3 regions of the Kribbella sp. NBC_01505 genome follow, and region 2 is predicted to be linked to each of the others. Evidence: riboswitches for the same ligand, from Rfam matches in the RefSeq annotation. Region 2 holds a riboswitch; each other region holds the start of a gene.
What was found. Region 2 has a riboswitch for glycine ahead of gcvP (aminomethyl-transferring glycine dehydrogenase). Riboswitches for the same ligand answer to the same signal wherever they lie in the genome.
Positions count from the first base shown of each region.

Region 1: another riboswitch for glycine. It lies ahead of gcvT (glycine cleavage system aminomethyltransferase GcvT); the one in region 2 lies ahead of gcvP (aminomethyl-transferring glycine dehydrogenase).
Region 3: another riboswitch for glycine. It lies ahead of OG474_RS13160 (L-serine ammonia-lyase); the one in region 2 lies ahead of gcvP (aminomethyl-transferring glycine dehydrogenase).

Region 1 is NZ_CP109425.1:9,292,072-9,297,440, forward strand. It holds gene OG474_RS43260 (glycoside hydrolase family 2 TIM barrel-domain containing protein) at 1-1,788, opposite strand, end outside; gene OG474_RS43265 (hypothetical protein) at 1,888-3,144, opposite strand; gene OG474_RS43270 (hypothetical protein) at 3,141-3,884, opposite strand; glycine riboswitch at 3,959-4,053, shown strand; gene gcvT (glycine cleavage system aminomethyltransferase GcvT) at 4,209-5,318, shown strand; gene gcvH (glycine cleavage system protein GcvH) at 5,318-5,369, shown strand, end outside.
Region 2 is NZ_CP109425.1:7,745,821-7,751,189, reverse strand. It holds gene gcvP (aminomethyl-transferring glycine dehydrogenase) at 1-2,238, opposite strand, end outside; glycine riboswitch at 2,317-2,406, opposite strand; gene OG474_RS36430 (MerR family transcriptional regulator) at 2,428-3,051, opposite strand; gene OG474_RS36425 (bifunctional nuclease family protein) at 3,241-3,732, opposite strand; gene OG474_RS36420 (MerR family transcriptional regulator) at 3,756-4,415, opposite strand; gene OG474_RS36415 (FHA domain-containing protein) at 4,402-4,932, opposite strand; gene gcvH (glycine cleavage system protein GcvH) at 5,060-5,369, opposite strand, start outside.
Region 3 is NZ_CP109425.1:2,805,535-2,810,903, reverse strand. It holds gene OG474_RS13170 (alpha/beta fold hydrolase) at 369-1,763, opposite strand; gene OG474_RS13165 (DUF3817 domain-containing protein) at 1,862-2,197, shown strand; glycine riboswitch at 2,540-2,630, shown strand; gene OG474_RS13160 (L-serine ammonia-lyase) at 2,708-4,081, shown strand; gene OG474_RS13155 (DUF3592 domain-containing protein) at 4,136-4,996, shown strand; gene OG474_RS13150 (CopG family transcriptional regulator) at 5,029-5,217, shown strand; gene OG474_RS13145 (alpha/beta fold hydrolase) at 5,315-5,369, opposite strand, start outside.

The DNA of each region.
Region 1 (5,369 bases), 1.5 Mb from region 2:
CCCGATCGAAGGCTTGCCGACGAAGAACGTCTGCAGCCGTTTCGGCGACGAGTCCGGGGTGAGGATCAGCGGCTGTTCCAGGTTCTGTTCGGCCCAGTCCCAGATGAACCCGCCCTGCATCGACGGGTACTTGCGGGCCAGCGCCCAGAACTGGTCGAAGTTCCCCAGACCGTTGCCCATGGCATGCGCATACTCGCCCATCACGATCGGCTTGGTGAACGACTTCGCCTTGCTCTCCAACGAGGCCGGCGTCGGGTACCGCGGTCCCGCGACATCGGCGAACGGCGCATCGCCGTCCGGTGAGTTCGACTGGTGATAGAGCAACCGGGTCGACTCGTTCGCGTCGGCCCACTCGGCCATCGCGAAGTGCGCCGTACCGAGGCCTGCCTCGTTGCCGGTGTCCCAGAACACGACGCTCGGATGGTTCTTGTCGCGCTCCACCATCGCCACGAACCGATCGTGGTACGCCGCCTGCCACTCGGGCTTGCTGGCCAGGCACACCGACGGGCACGACTCGTGCGCATGCGTCTCGATGTCGACCTCGTCGTCGATCAGCAGACCGTACTTGTCGGCGAGCTCGTACCAGTAGGGGTCGCTCTCGTAGTGCGAGGTCCGGACGGCGTTGATGTGCAGCTGCTTCATCAGCCGCACGTCCTTCTCCATCGCCTCATGGGTGATGTGCCGACCGGTCTTCGGATCCGTCTCGGACCGGTTCACGCCACGGAACAGGATGCGCTTCCCGTTCAGCAGGATCTGCTTGTCCTTCACCTCGATCGACCGGAACCCGACCTTCTGGCTGGTCCGGTGCACCACCTTGCCGGCGGGGTCGGTCAACGTCAGTACCAGGCTGTAGAGCGTCGGCGTCTCGTCCGACCACTTCGCCGGATTCGGTACGACGCCAGTCAGCTTCGGTCCACCCGTCAACGTCTTGGCGACGCGCCCGCGCGGATCGCGCAGGGTCGCGGTCAGCACCGAACCCGGGGCGGCCCCGGCCAGCTCGGTGTCGACCGTCAGCGTCGCGTCGCGGTAGGCGGCGTCCAGGGTGGTCGTGATGTAGGCGTCCTGGATCCTTGCCTGCGGCACCGAATACGAGTAGACGTCGCGGAAGATCCCGGCGTACCGCCACTGGTCGTAGTCCTCGAGATAGGAACCCGATCCCCACCGGTGCACCTGGACCTTGACCGTGTTCCGACCTGCGTGCGCCTGGTCGGTGATGTCGAACTCGGCCGGGCTGTATCCGCCTTGGTCGTAGCCGACGTAGGTGCCGTTGACCCACACGAAGTAGCCGCTCGTCACGCCCTCGAACCGCAGCAACTGCCGCCGCCCGGACTCACCGGCCGGCAGCTCGAGCGTCTTCTCGTAAGTGCCGGTCGGGTTCACATCCCGCGGCACCTTCGGCGGCGCATCCGGCCAGACCTCCTCCGGAATGTTCCGGAACATCGGATGATCGAGGAAGTCGCTCTGCCACGTATGCGGCACCTGCACCGTCTGCCAGGCCCCGGAAACATCGTCCGGCGTCTTCCCGAGCCGGAACTTCCACGGCCCGTTCAGTAGTCGCACGTACGGCGATCCCGCGCCGCCCCGAACCGCCGCCGAGTCATCGGCGTACGGCCACAACCGGGTATGCGGAGCGACCTGCCCCTCAGCGACCATCCCCGGATCCTCGAGATACCGATAGGCATCAATAGGCGCAGCCTCCGCCGCGGGCAACCCCACGAGCAGACCTGCGACTACGGCGACAGCAGTGAACCAGCTACGGCGACGGGCGGCCGAATCTCCGAAAGACAAGCGCACTCCCCAGGATCGAACAGAATCACACAGAGTTCAGCATCCCGCACGCTAGGTGTCCGTCGTTACAGGGTCAAGAGCGCGTCCGGTTTCGGTCGCTCAGCGCTGCGGGTACGGCGAGTCCTGGAGGCCGAGGTTCTTCCAGACGAAGCGGGGGATCCAGGCCAGGAAGTCGCGGAGGATGGCGGAGTTCCGCGCGATCGTCTGGTGGTCGTGGCGGCCGGCCTCGAACCAGACCCAGTTGCCGACCACCTGGAACGACGCCGGCCCTGCGGCCATCAGGAACTCCATCTGGCGCGGGTGGATGACGTCGTACGCGAACTTCTGGTCGTGGGCGTGGATCGCGAACTGCTCGTTGAAGGCTTCGCTCTCGAAGCTGATGCCGCGGCCGAAACCGCGCCGGCTGACCTGGATCCAGGGCATCTGCACCGGGAGCTCGAAGCCGAGGATCGGTTCGCTGTGGTTCTCGGTGACCGTGCGCGTGGTCGTGCGGCCCTCGGAGTCGGTGGAGCTCTCGGTCCGGGTGGTCTTCCAGTGGTGGGTGAACGCGACGAACGGCGGACCGTCGCCGTCCCGGCCGCGAATCACGTCGCTGGTGCTGTGATCGTGGCCACTGCGGGTGGTCGGCGTGCTCTGCAGCAGGCTGTCGTCCTGGCCGATCCAGTACCACTCCGGGTGCTGGTAAAAGCTCAGCCGCGGCTCGCGCTCGGGCTGAATCCAGCGGTCGAGCGGCGAGGCGTCAATCGCCGCAGCTATGGCGTCCAGCTGCTCGATCCACGGCGCCAGAAGCTCGGGATCCTTGTACGGCGGGCTCTCGGCGACCAACTGATCACCGTCGATACTCAGGTTCACGCCCGGCTGACTACTGGCCATCGCGATGAGAGTGGTGCAGAACTGGCCGTTGAGCACGTCGTTCGCGAACGCCGGGTCCTGGACTCCGACCGCCCAGCCCCACTCCGCCAGCTGAGGCGGGACCGGCACCATGGTCGCGGACACCCCGGCACGCGACCGGGTCCGGCCACCGGTGATCCACAGCTCGGGCAGCCGCCGCGACAGCTTGACCATGCCGACACAACCACTCCAGTACTCACTGCTGTACTCGATGACCTGGAACGGCCGGGAGCTCGTGGCGAGGCCGGTGATCTGATCGTCCGGCGAGCGCTTGAACCCCATCCCGAACGGCGGATTGGACAGCGGCGCCACCGTGTCGAACCCCGGGCTGCCGTTGAACACCCAGCCGCGGTCCCGCAACGACTTGATGTATCGCTGCCGCCGAACGATCAGCGCGACGGCCACCGCGACGCCGACCACCGCGAGGATGATCAGCACCAGGCTCAAGGTCGAAATTCCGCTCACTGGGTACTCCTCAGTCGTGCGATCCGACGGTCGATGATCTGCCCCAGTACGACGGCGTCGTCGTGCGGCAGGATCCATTCATCGGCAGAAGTTTGTACGACGAGCGCCGGACCCGGGCTGGCCACCGGTGGTTGATCGCTCCAGATCGGGTACACGAGGTCCTCGCTCCCCGACAGATACCGCACCGATGCCCCAGCCAGCTCCTCCAGCGGAACATCGACGGACTCCTCGGTGTAGCTGGTCTTCCGGCCGTTCGTGGTCCGGACCCTGATCATCAGCTGGATAGCCGTGTCGTCGATCGCGACCCGGACCCGCGGAATGCCACGCAACCGGAGGATCACCTGGTACGGCGTCTCGGCCAGGCCCACGTCCAGCGGGTGCAGCAGGAGCCGCTCGCCGTGCCGGCCGACGAGATACCCGGCGAACGCGCCGACTGCACCTCCCAGGAGGAAGTACAGCGGGTCGTTGGCGGTGTAGAGCGCCGTGAAGAAGCCGGTCAGACCGCCCATCACCGCGCCGATCGGCGACCAGGTCTGCACCCGGTACCGCCACTGGCCGCGGAGGTACCAACCGGCGGCGAACGCTCCGAGCGGGATCAGCACCGGCATCCAGCGGACCGGGTTGCTCCGGACCCCGATCACCGTCAGCGAGGTCAGGAAGATGACCGGAATGCCGACGTACACGATCCAGACGACGAGCTGGGCGTGCAGGTGACGACGCGAGACCTCGGGTGCAATCACAGAGAGGAGCCAACCACATCCGCGGGTCCGGGACGGCTGCTAGAGTCGGCGGCCTAACTGCATATCGCGCCGTTCGAATCGGGGCGGGAGAGTCCGGGCTCAAGGTAGCCCGGCGCCGAAGGAGCAAATCTCCCCAGAATCTCTCAGGCCCACTGACCGTTCCGATGAGGCGAACTCTGGAAAGACGGGTCCCTCGGGATCCGCACCCACGGTGCAAACCGCCTCACCTGGCGGCGAAGCTCTCAGGTACAGATGACAGAGCGGGGAGGTCACCCAGCAGTGGCACCGCACGTGCGGTGCCTGACCGAGGGAGCCTCCCGATCTATGACAGAGTCACGCGCGACTCCATTGCAGGCAGAGCATCAGCAGCTCGGCGCTTCGTTCACCGATTTCGCGGGCTGGACGATGCCGGTTCGGTACACCTCCGACATCGCCGAGCACACGGCTGTCCGGACTACCGCAGGTCTGTTCGACCTGTCCCACATGGGCGAGCTCGAGGTGATCGGCGCCACCGCGGCCGCGGCCCTCGACCACAGCCTGGTCGGGCAGCCGTCGAAGATCGCGCCCGGCCGCGCCCGGTACTCGATGCTGTGCGCCGAGGACGGCGGCATCATCGACGACCTGGTCGTCTACCGGCTCGCCGACGACCACTTCCTGATCGTCGCGAACGCCAGCAACACAGCCGTCGTACTGGCTGAGCTGGAACAGCGAGTTGCAGGCTTCGCGGTCGAGCTGCGCGACGCGACCGACTGCTGGGCGCTGATCGCGGTCCAGGGTCCGGTCTCCAAGCAGATCCTGGCCGAGCTGACCGAGGCCGATCTCGACGGCCTGAAGTACTACGCGATCACCGAGGCGAAGCTTGCCGGGAGCAACATCCTGCTCGCGCGCACCGGCTACACCGGTGAGGACGGCTTCGAGATCTACTGCCGTCCGGAGGAGGCCTCGCGGATCTGGGCCGAGCTGCTCCGGACCGGTACGCCGTACGGGCTTAAGCCGGCCGGGCTGGCCTGCCGGGACACGCTGCGGCTCGAAGCCGGGATGCCGCTCTACGGCAACGAACTCAGCCGCGAGCTGACACCGTTCGAGGCCGGGCTCGGCCGGGTCGTTGCGTTCGGCAAGGAAGCGGACTTCGTCGGCCGCGAGGCGCTCGCCCGTCGCCGTGACGAGGGCGCGCAGCGGGTGCTGGTCGGACTGACCTCGACGGGCCGGCGTTCACCACGCAGCGGGTACGCCGTTCTGGATCCGGCGACCGGTCGCACCGTCGGCACGATCACCAGCGGCGCGCCGTCCCCCACCCTCGGCCACCCCATCGCGATGGCGTACGTCGACGGGATCTACGAAGAGGCGGGAACTCGGCTGCAGGTCGACATCCGCGGCACCCAGGACGACGTGGTCGTCGTACCGCTCCCCTTCTACCGCCGCCAGGAGTCCTGATGTCTGTCCCTACTGAACTGCACTACACCGCCGACCACGAGTGGATCGCCC
Region 2 (5,369 bases):
CAGCACACCGGCCGAGCCGAACGGAGCCGCGCTGATCGGGCCGACGCCGGACTCGGGGCCGGCCTGGTCGAGCAGCGGGTGGTTCGGCAGGTACGGCGCCAGGTGCGCGGCGACCGCGACCGGACCGACACCCGGACCGCCACCGCCGTGCGGGATGCAGAAGGTCTTGTGCAGGTTGAGGTGGCTGACGTCGCCGCCGAACTCCCCCGGCTTCGCGAGCCCGAGCAACGCGTTCAGGTTGGCGCCGTCGACGTACACCTGACCGCCGTGGTCGTGAACGATCTGGCAGACCTCGGTCACGCTCTCCTCGTACACCCCGTGGGTGGACGGGTAGGTGATCATGATCGCGGCCAGCTTGTCCGCGTGCTCGGTGGTCTTGGCGCGCAGGTCGTCCAGGTCGATCGTGCCGTCGTCGTTGCCCTTGACAACGACAACCTTCATGCCGGCCATCACGGCCGAGGCGGCGTTGGTCCCGTGCGCGCTGGAAGGGATCAGGCAGACGTTGCGGTCCTCGTTGCCTTGGGCCCGGTGGTAGCCGCGGATCGCGAGCAGCCCGGCGAGCTCGCCCTGGGAGCCGGCGTTCGGCTGGATGGACACCTTCGCGTAGCCGGTCACCTCGGCCAGCCAGCGCTCCAGCTGACTGATCAGCTTCACGTAGCCGGCGGCGTCCTCGATCGGCGCCAGCGGGTGCATGTCGGCGAACTCGGGCCAGGTGACCGCTTCCATCTCGGTGGTCGCGTTCAGCTTCATCGTGCAGGAGCCGAGCGGGATCATGCCGCGGTCGAGCGCGTAGTCCTTGTCGGACAGCTTGCGCAGGTACCGCAGCATCGACGTCTCGGACCGGTGCGTGTTGAAGACGGGGTGCGTCATGTACTCCGAGGTCCGCGGTACGGCGACCTCGGGCGCGGCCTGCGTGTCGTCGTACTGGACGCCGAAGGACTGGCAGACCCGGGTCAGCGCGGCGGCGTCGGTCTTCTCGTCACACGAGATGCCGACGTGGTCGGCGTCGACCTGACGCAGCCAGATGCCGTTCTGCCGGGCGGCGTCGACGACGTCCGCGGCGGCACCGGGGACGCGGGCGAGCACGGTGTCGAAGAAGTCGCTGTGCACGACCTCGACCCCACCGGCGCGCAGCGACGCGGCCAGCTTGCCCGCGTAGTCGTGCACGCGGCCGGCGATCGCCTTCAGGCCCTCGGGACCGTGGTAAACGGCGTACATGGAGGCAACGACGGCGAGCAGGACCTGCGCCGTACAGATGTTGGAGGTCGCCTTCTCGCGACGGATGTGCTGCTCACGGGTCTGCAGCGCGAGCCGGTACGCCGGGGCGCCGTCGGCGTCGACCGAGACTCCGACCAACCGGCCGGGGAGCGACCGCTCGAGACCGGCGCGGACCGACATGAAGCCGGCGTGCGGACCGCCGTAGAAGAGCGGGACGCCGAAGCGCTGCGAGGAGCCGATCACGATGTCGGCCCCGGCCTCGCCCGGCGCCTCGAGCAATGTCAGCGCGAGCAGGTCGGAGGCGACCGCAACCAGCGTCTCGCGCTCGTGCGCGGCGGCGATCAGCGGCTTCAGGTCACGGACGGCACCGCCGGAGCCCGGGTACTGCACCAGGAAACCGAAGAAGTCGCCCGCGGGCAGACCGTCGGTGGTGTCGGCGACGACGACCTCGATATCGAGCGCCTCGGCGCGGGTCTGCACCACGGCGATCGTCTGCGCGAAGGTGTCGGCGTCGACCAGGAAACGGTTCGACTTGCTCTTGCGATTCGAGCGGTGCGCCAGCGTCATCGCCTCGGCGGCCGCGGTGCCCTCGTCGAGCAGCGACGCGTTCGCGGTCGGCAGACCGGTCAGGTCGGAGACGACGGTCTGGAAGTTCAGCAGTGCCTCGAGCCGGCCCTGCGAGATCTCCGGCTGGTACGGCGTGTAGGCCGTGTACCAGGCCGGGTTCTCGACGAGACGGCGGACGATCACCGACGGCGTGAAGGTGCCGAAGTAGCCCTGGCCGATCATCGAGGTGGCGACGTTGTTGCGGGCCGCCAGCTGGCGCAGCTCGGTGAGCGCGTCGACCTCGGAGGCCGGCTCCGGGAGCCGCAGCGGCTCGGTCGACCGGATCGAGGCCGGTACGGCGGCATCCGCCAGCGCGTCGACATCGGCGTATCCGAGGAGTTCGACCATCCGCGCGACCTCGTCGGGGCGGGGCCCGATGTGCCGGTCGGCGAAGATTGCTGAAATTTCCGTCATCAAAGAGGCTCCGTTGCTGGCTGTAGCTTCCGGGGGCCTCCCCCTCTGTCACGCCATGACCGCACGCTTCAGAGTCGCCTGGCGCACTCGGTCCATGGGCCTGAGAGGTTCCGGGGAGGAATTGCCCCTTCGGCGCCCGGTTGAACGGGTCTCTCCCAAGTGCGGTGTACGGCTAGCAGAAAGAGTACCTCAGCCCGTCATGCGGGCCCGGCGGCGGGCGGCCAGCTCGTCGCTGGCGTGGCTGTCGCCCTCACCACCGTCGCCGTGACCGTCGGCACGCTCGGTCGGCAGCTCGGACAGCGAGCCCTCGACCTCACGCCAGACACCGCCGAGGGCGATGCCGAAGACTCCCTGGCCACCGGCCAGCAGGTCGATGACCTCGTCCGGCGAGGTGCACATGTAGACCGACGCGCCGTCACTCATCAAGGTGATCTGGGTCAGGTCGTCGATCCCGCGCTTGCTCAGGTGGGCGATCGCGGTCCGGATCTGCTGCAGTGAGATCCCGGCGTCGAGCAGCCGCTTGATCACCTTCAGCAACAGAACGTCACGGAAACCGTAGAGGCGCTGCGTGCCCGAACCCGTCGCCGGACGCACCGACGGCGAGACCAGACCGGTCCGCGCCCAGTAGTCGAGCTGACGGTAGGTGATACCCGCCGCGGCACAAGCCGTCGGTCCACGGAACCCGACATCAGCCGGCATCGGCCGCAGGTCGTCCTCGAAGAGCAGGCCCTGAACGCCGGCGGTGATCGCCGCCTCGGCGCGTGCTTCGGACGTCGACTGCGCCGTCAGATCCGTGTCGCCGGTGCGTGTCACGCCTGAGCCTCCCTGAATACCTACTGGAACGAGTCATCTCCGTGGAGTAACGGTGCCCCACGACTCCTTCACGGTAAGCCGCCGACCTGAGAGGGTCAACGACAACCGCTCCGAGCCGTTAGCGTGTCGCGACTCCCATACGAATCGTTACCTACCCGGCCTTGCCCGGTTCAGGCCTCCGAAGCGGGCTCAGCTCTTGTCGAAGTCTTCCGGAGTGACCTGGTCGAGGAACTCGCGGAACCGCTCGACCTCCTCTTCCTCCTGCACCTCGTCGGCCTCGTTCTCACTCTCCGGAACCGGGATCCCGGCCTCGGCCAGGATCTCCTCGGTGCAGAACACCGGTGTCCCGGTCCGCAGCGCGATCGCGATCGAGTCCGACGGGCGGGCCGAGATCTCGGTCTTGTCGTCGAAGACCAGGATCGCCTCGAAGACGCCGTCGGTCAGGTTCACGATCCGCACCTGACTGAGCGTGTGCCCGAGCACGCGGATCGTCTCCGCGAACAGGTCGTGGGTCAGCGGCCGGGGCGGCTCCATCCCCTGCTGGGCGAACGCGATCGCACTCGCTTCGGCCGCACCGATCCAGATCGGCAGGTACCGCTCACCGCCGACCTCCCGGAGCAGCACGATGGGCTGACTCGAGGGCATCTCGACCCGGACTCCGACTACGTCGACTTCGCGCACACCTTCAGCCTACTCCGCGCCGCTCAGTGCGGCAGCCGGGATCTCACCAGTGCCGTGTGCAACCGAACGGTGAGCGCCGCCAGCTCCTGCGTCCGGTCGGTACGGCGCGGGCCCGTGACCTGCTCGATCAGCCCCACCTCGCGGTCGGCGGCGGTCCGGAACGGCCGCAGGTGCCGCGGCTCGATCCCGTACGTCGCGAGCTCCGCGGCCACCTGCGCGACCACGATCGCGTCGCCCCCGTAATGCTTGCCCTCGGCCACGATCAGGCCGTGGCTCTCCAGCTCGGCGAGCAACGCCGTACCGACTCCGGCGGCCGCGCACAGCTCCGCCTTGGTCAGTCGCAGGTCGGTGCCGGTGGCACCGAAGTCGTCAGCGGCCGGCCCGGCGGCCGGCGTACTGGGGGCGATCGGCGGACCACCTGCCGCTGGGCGCAGGCCACGGTCGAGGGCACCGAGGTGCTCCTTGATGACCTTCAACGGCAGGTACTGGTCGCGCTGGGCGGTCAGCACGTAGCGCAGCCGCTCCACGTCGGCGGCGCTGAACTTGCGGTAGCCCGACGCGGTCCGCGCCGGTGTCACCAGCCCCTCGGCCTCCAGGAAACGGATCTTGGAGATGGTGACATCGGTGAACTCGGCCTGCAGCAGCTGCAGGACCTCGCCGATCGAGAGCTCAGGCTTGGCCACTGGCGTAGTAGACCAGCCGGTACTTGCCGATCTGCACCTCGTCGCCGTTGCTCAGCTGGACCTCGTCGATGCGGTCCCGGTTCACGTAGGTGCCGTTCAGGCTGCCGACGTCGCGGACCTTGACGCCGTACGCGTCGCGACGGAACTCGGCGTGCCGGCGGGAGACCGTCACGTCGTCGAGGAAGATGTCGCTGTCCGGGTGCCGGCCCGCGGTGACCACGTCGACGTCGAGCAGGAACCGGCTGCCCGCGTTCGGGCCGCGCTGGACGATCAGCAGTGCCGACCCGGCCGGCAGCGCACCGACGGCGGCCTGGTCGTCGGCCGACAGCGGCTCGCCCTGGTCGAAGCGCTCGGTCTCGGGCTCGGCGCTGATCGGCGTCAGCATCGCGGTGTCCGTCACACCCGGCGTCGGCGTCGCGGCGGCCGGTCGGTCCGCCCCAGGGAGCATCGCTCCGCACTGCGAGCAGAAGCGGCTGCCCTCGGAGTTCTCGTGCCCGCACTGGTTGCAGAACGGCATGCTGTGATCCTCCCGATCGCCGGCGGTCCGGCGACGTTGTTGTTCGTAGACCCCGTGATGACAAGTGTGGACCCGGGCCCCAACCCTCTACCAGCGGTTGAGGTCCGGTAAACCTACCAGGACGGTGTCAGCTCGGGTCGAGCTGGCCCTTGTAGGTCTCGGCGTCCATCAGGGCCTCGACCTCGGCGATGTCGTCGACCTCGATGTCGAGCAGCCAGCCCTCGCCGTACGGGTCGGTGTTGACCAGGTCGGGCTGGTCGGCCAGCGCCTCGTTCACCGCGCGGACCGTGCCGTTGACGGGTGCGAACAGGTCGCTGACGCTCTTGGTCGACTCGAGCTCGCCGCAGGAGTCACCGGCGCGCACCGCGCTGCCGACCTCGGGGAGCTGCACGTAGACGATGTCGCCGAGGGCGTCCTGCGCGAAGTCGGTGATGCCG
Region 3 (5,369 bases), 4.9 Mb from region 2:
ACTAGTACCGATGTCCCGAGACATGACAGCGATCCACGTACTGCATTCCTTCGGACGTTAGCGATCAGGTGGTCGGATGCTCCCCAAACCGCTTTGGGGACCGAAACCGGCCGATTCCGGTGGGTGTTCCGGTGCACTACGCTCCCCAAACCAGCCGGCCAGTCGCGGTCCGCACGCCTCGGTCGAGCAGAAATTGCCCTGGTTGGGCGAGGAGAACCTCATTTCAGTGGTTGCCCCCACGGATGGGGGGTTGCCTACTGAAAAGACGAGTGGGCAACCCCCTATCTGAGCGGGCAACCCCAAGGCCGATTGGTCGGCCCAGCGGGGCGGTGGCGCGGCGGGCGGCCGAGCCGGACGGACCTCGCCGCTCAGCCGGTCGGGGGGACGGCGGGGCAGGTTGTGCCGGGCTTCGGGAGTTTGCGGTTGACGAGGTAGGTGTCGATGGTGGCGGTCATGCAGGGGCTCTTGGTGTAGCTGCCGTGGCCCCAGCCTTCGTAGGTGAGGAGGCGGCCGTTGCGGCCTAGCTGGCGTTGGACGTTCTGGGCCATTGAGTACGCCGTGGCTGGGTCGTGCAGCGCGTTGGCCAGCAGGACTGGGGTTTTGAGGTGGTGCACGTCCAGGCGGTGCTGGGGGTTGTTGGCTGCCGGACCGCCCAGGCAGAGCGAGATGGCCATGAACTGGCCTGGGTACGGCATGCCCGGGTTGTTGCGGGCGAGCCTGGCCAGCAGGGCGGCGTACTCGGGGTAGGTCCTGACCTGCAGGTTCCAGTCCTGGCAGAACGGGACGAGGGTGTTGGAGACGAGCTCGCCGGTCGGTGGTGGCGGGGTCGGGATGACGCCCTTCTGCAGCACGGTTGCCAAGGCGTTCCACTGGGGCGCGTAGAGCAGGCGGAAGACGGCGAAGGAGGCGTTGAACTTGTTGTCCGACCGAGCCAGTACGTCGGCCCAGCGCGCCCGAACGTCTTGTCCGTGCAGGGCGCACGTCGTCGTACGGTCGCACCAGGCGACGAACTCGTCGAACGAGTCCTGGACCGACGCGGCCTGTGGATCGAGGAACTGGCGTGGTGTCGCGAGGCTGTGGTCGAGGACGCTCTCCAGGACCATCGCGCGGACGCGGTGCGGGTAGGTCTCCGCGTACTGGGCGCCGAGCGGGGTGCCGTACGAGCTGCCGTGGAAGGTGATCTGCTGCTCGCCGAGTGCGCGGCGGATCGCGTCGACGTCGCGCACGGTCTGCCAGGTGTCGACGTGGTCGTAGAGCGGACCGGTGTGCGCGCGGCAGTCGTCGGCGAGCCGGCGGTTGTAGTCGATCAGCGCGTCGAACCCCGCCTGGTCGCGGACGAGCGGTGACGGCATCGCGGCGTACAGGCTGGTGGTGCACTTGACCGGGTTGCTGCGCGCGATCCCGCGCGGGTCGAAGCTGACGATGTCGAACCGGTCCTGCAGTTCGGGGCTGAAGCGGTCCATGCCGGTCTTGATCCGGTCGACGCCGGAGTCGCCGGGACCGCCGGGGCCGAAGATCAGGACGCCGATCCGATGCTTGCCGGTCCGGCGGGCGATCTCGAGGGCGAAGGTCGGCCCGTTCGGATTCCGCCAGTCGACGGGGAGTTGCAGGGTCGCGCACTCCGAACCCTTGATGTCCTCCGGCTTCTCCTTGCCTTCGAGCTTGCAATCGGTCCAGTGGACAGCGGCCGACGCCGGGAGGACGGCGAGGCTTGAGGCGGTGACTGTGAGGACCAATCCCCACACGAGCGATCTGAATCTCATCTGCTCGATCCTTCGGTAACCGCTTGCTCCCGCACATCGGGGACAGCCCCCAAGACCACCCCGGGCCGGCCTTGAGGGACTTGTTAGGGTCGGGCTCGATGACACACTCACGGTGGTTCCGCGCAGTGGCGATCGCCGAGGCGATCTCGTGGACCGGTCTGCTGATCGGCATGCTGTTCAAGTACGTGCTGTCCGACAACGAGGCCGGGGTGAAGATCTTCGGCCCGATCCACGGCGGCATCTTCGTCCTGTACGTCGTCACCGTGCTGATCGTCCGGGGGCCGCTGCGCTGGTCGTGGCCGGTCACACTCGCGGCACTGGCCGCGAGTGTTCCGCCGCTGTTCACCTGGTTCTTCGAGATCTGGGCTCGAGGTCGGGAGCGGCAGTTTCACGCCTACTCCGCGGCACCCGGCACGGCACCTCACCGCACTTGAGCGAAGGACAAGATGCTCCGCATCGTGCCCTCCTCTCAAGCACGCCGAGCTACCGCACCGGGCACCTGCTCGCTACGGCGTGAAACTGCCGCTCCCGACCTAGCGCACCGGCCGGATTGACGCCGGGCCGAAGGCCGCCGTACCGTCGCGTCCGGAAGCTAATTCAACAGCCGCATGAACCCGTGCGGGAGAGACCCGGCCTAGGGCATCTCTCCCAACCCCACACCTACTGCGCTGCACTCGGCACGGCACCTCGCCGCACGGGTGCAAAGGGCAAGATGCGCCGCATCTAGCCCTTCGCCCCCGCGCGCCGATGCACCGCACCGAGCACATGCTCGCTACGGCGTGGGATTGGGAGAGATGCCTGTGAGCCGGGCGCCGTAGGAGCAACTCTCCCCAAGAATCTCTCAGGCACCTTCACCGTGCGGGCGAGGCATCTCTGGAGGGCATCAGCCCGACAGAGCGGGGAGGACACCACTCGGTCAACGACGACCGGAAGGGACCTCCGTCATGGCGATCAGTGTCTTCGACCTGTTCAGTATCGGGATCGGCCCGTCGAGCTCACACACCGTGGGCCCGATGCGAGCGGCCCGTACGTTCGTTCTCGGCCTCCAGGACGCGGGTCTGCTGACCGCGACCGCCCGGGTCGAATCGCAGTTGTTCGGGTCGCTCGGTGCGACCGGGCACGGCCACGGCAGTAACAAGGCGGTGCTGCTCGGGCTCGAGGGTGAGGACCCCGAGACCGTCGCCACGCACTCCGTCGACGCCCGCGTCGAGACGATCCGCGAGCGCGGCCGGCTGCGGCTGGCCGGCGTCCACGAGATCGCGTACGACGACAACTCCGACCTGATCATGCATCGGCGGAAGGCCCTGCCGTACCACCCGAACGGGATGTCGTTCCTGGCCCGCGGGGCGGATGGTGAGATCCTGCGGGAGCGCACGTACTACTCGGTCGGCGGCGGTTTCGTGGTCGACGAGAACGCGGCGGCCGGGGACCGGATCGTCCCGGACAGCACGGTGCTGAAGTACCCGTTCCTGAGTGGTGCCGAGTTGCTCGATCGGTGCCGTGAGTCGGGGCTGTCGATCGGCGAGGTGATGCTCGCCAACGAGCAGGCCTGGCGGTCCGAGGAAGAGATCCACAGCGGCCTGCTGAAGATCTGGAAGGTCATGCAGGACTGCGTCAAGGAGGGCTGCGAGACCACGGGCGTGCTGCCCGGCGGTCTGAAGGTGCCGCGGCGGGCACACGCGCTGCACGGCAAGCTCACCGGCGATCCGTGGTCGGTGGATCCGCTGAAGGTGATGGACTGGGTCAACCTGTTCGCGCTCGCGGTCAACGAGCAGAACGCGTCGGGCGGGCGGATCGTCACCGCTCCGACGAATGGTGCCGCGGGCATCATTCCCGCCGTACTGCACTACTACCGGCGGTTCATCCCGGGCGCCACTGACGACGGCTGCGTGCGGTTCCTGCTGGTCGCGGCGGCGATCGGCGTTCTGTACAAGGAGAACGCGTCGATCTCCGGGGCCGAGGTCGGTTGTCAGGGCGAGGTCGGTTCGGCCTGCTCGATGGCCGCGGCCGGGTTGTGCGAGTTGCTCGGCGGTACGCCGGAACAGGTGGAGAACGCGGCCGAGATCGCGATGGAGCACAACCTCGGACTCACCTGCGACCCGGTCGGCGGGCTCGTCCAGATCCCGTGTATCGAGCGGAACGCGATGGCCGCGGTGAAGGCGATCAACGCGGCCCGGATGGCGATGCACGGCGACGGCGTGCACGTGGTGACGCTCGACAAGGTCATCAAAACCATGCGTGAAACCGGTGCGGACATGAAGATCAAGTACAAGGAGACTTCCCGTGGCGGCCTGGCCGTCAACGTGATCGAATGCTGACGTGCAAGCACCGCTCACCAACAGCGTCCTGATGACCCGCCGGCTGGCCGAGGGATGAGCCTGCTGCGTTACTGGTGGGTGCTGCCGGGTGGGCTCGCCGTACTGGGTTATCTGCTGTCCTTCGCCGGGCTGACCCGGTCGCAGCGCGCCGAATGGGTGACCGCCCGGGTCGTCGATCTCGAGTCGCCGGACCACGGTGCCAGCAAGGACGGCGGCATCCCGGTCACCGTGTCGTTCCGCGACCCGCGCTCGGGCCAGGAGTTCACGCTGCCGAACACCGACGGCAAGCACGGCTTCCCGGTCCGCGCCGCCTGGATCGGCCGTGAACTGGTGGTGTACTACCCGAAGGGCCATCCGGAGAAGTTCCGGATCGCGCTGTATCCCGAGGCCGAGGGGGACGGCCGTGACTTCCCCAACGTCATGGTGGCGCTCCTGCTGCTCGGCCTGGTCATCCACGCGATTGTTGCCTGGGGCTACGAATGGGCCTTCCTCGGCTTCGGTGCCCTGCTGTTCCTGGCCGGTCTCCTCGGCCGCGACCTCCGCAGCGCCCGGCTCCGCGGACGGCAGTTGGCCGACGCGATCGCCGTACCGGCTCACGTCGTCGCCGTCACCACCGACGTCTACAAGGACGGCGAAGGCAGCGAGATCATCAACCACGCCCCGGTCATCGCCTTCACCACCACCGACGGCCGCGCGGTCCTCGTCCAGCCCCTCGACAACTTCCCCAAGCCAGGCACCTCGCTGGGCCGCGAGTTCACCCTGCACTACGCCCCCAGTGACCCCACCGTCTACACCCACAACCTCGACTTCGACCGCAAAGACCGCCTCAACACCGCCCGCTACACCACCGTCCCCCGAGCCCTGGGCCTACTAGCCCTCCTCGCCGGCGCCACCCTCCTCTACCTCCACCGCTGAGGAATCCACCCACTAGGTTTGGTCGGGTGCCGATGAAGCGAACGAGCGTGTACGCCGATGCCGCGGATCTGGCGGTCCTTGCCGAGGCAGCGCGGCGGCGGGGTGTGGCGGCGGCGGAGCTCCTCCGCGAGGGTATCCGCCTGGCCGCGATGAACAGCCGGGTCTGGGACGCGCCGCTCGACTGGCCGACCTTCGACAGTGCGCCCAGTGATCCGCGGTAGCCAAGGACATGTAGTCCTGGGCTCGGGGGACGTCCGTCACGCTGCGGGAGCTGATGAACGGGGTGCCTGAGGGAGCTATCTCATGTCGTTGGCGACGCTAGGGGTTGGTGGTTTGGAGGATGGTTCGGGCTACTTGGTCGGGGGCGTCGTTC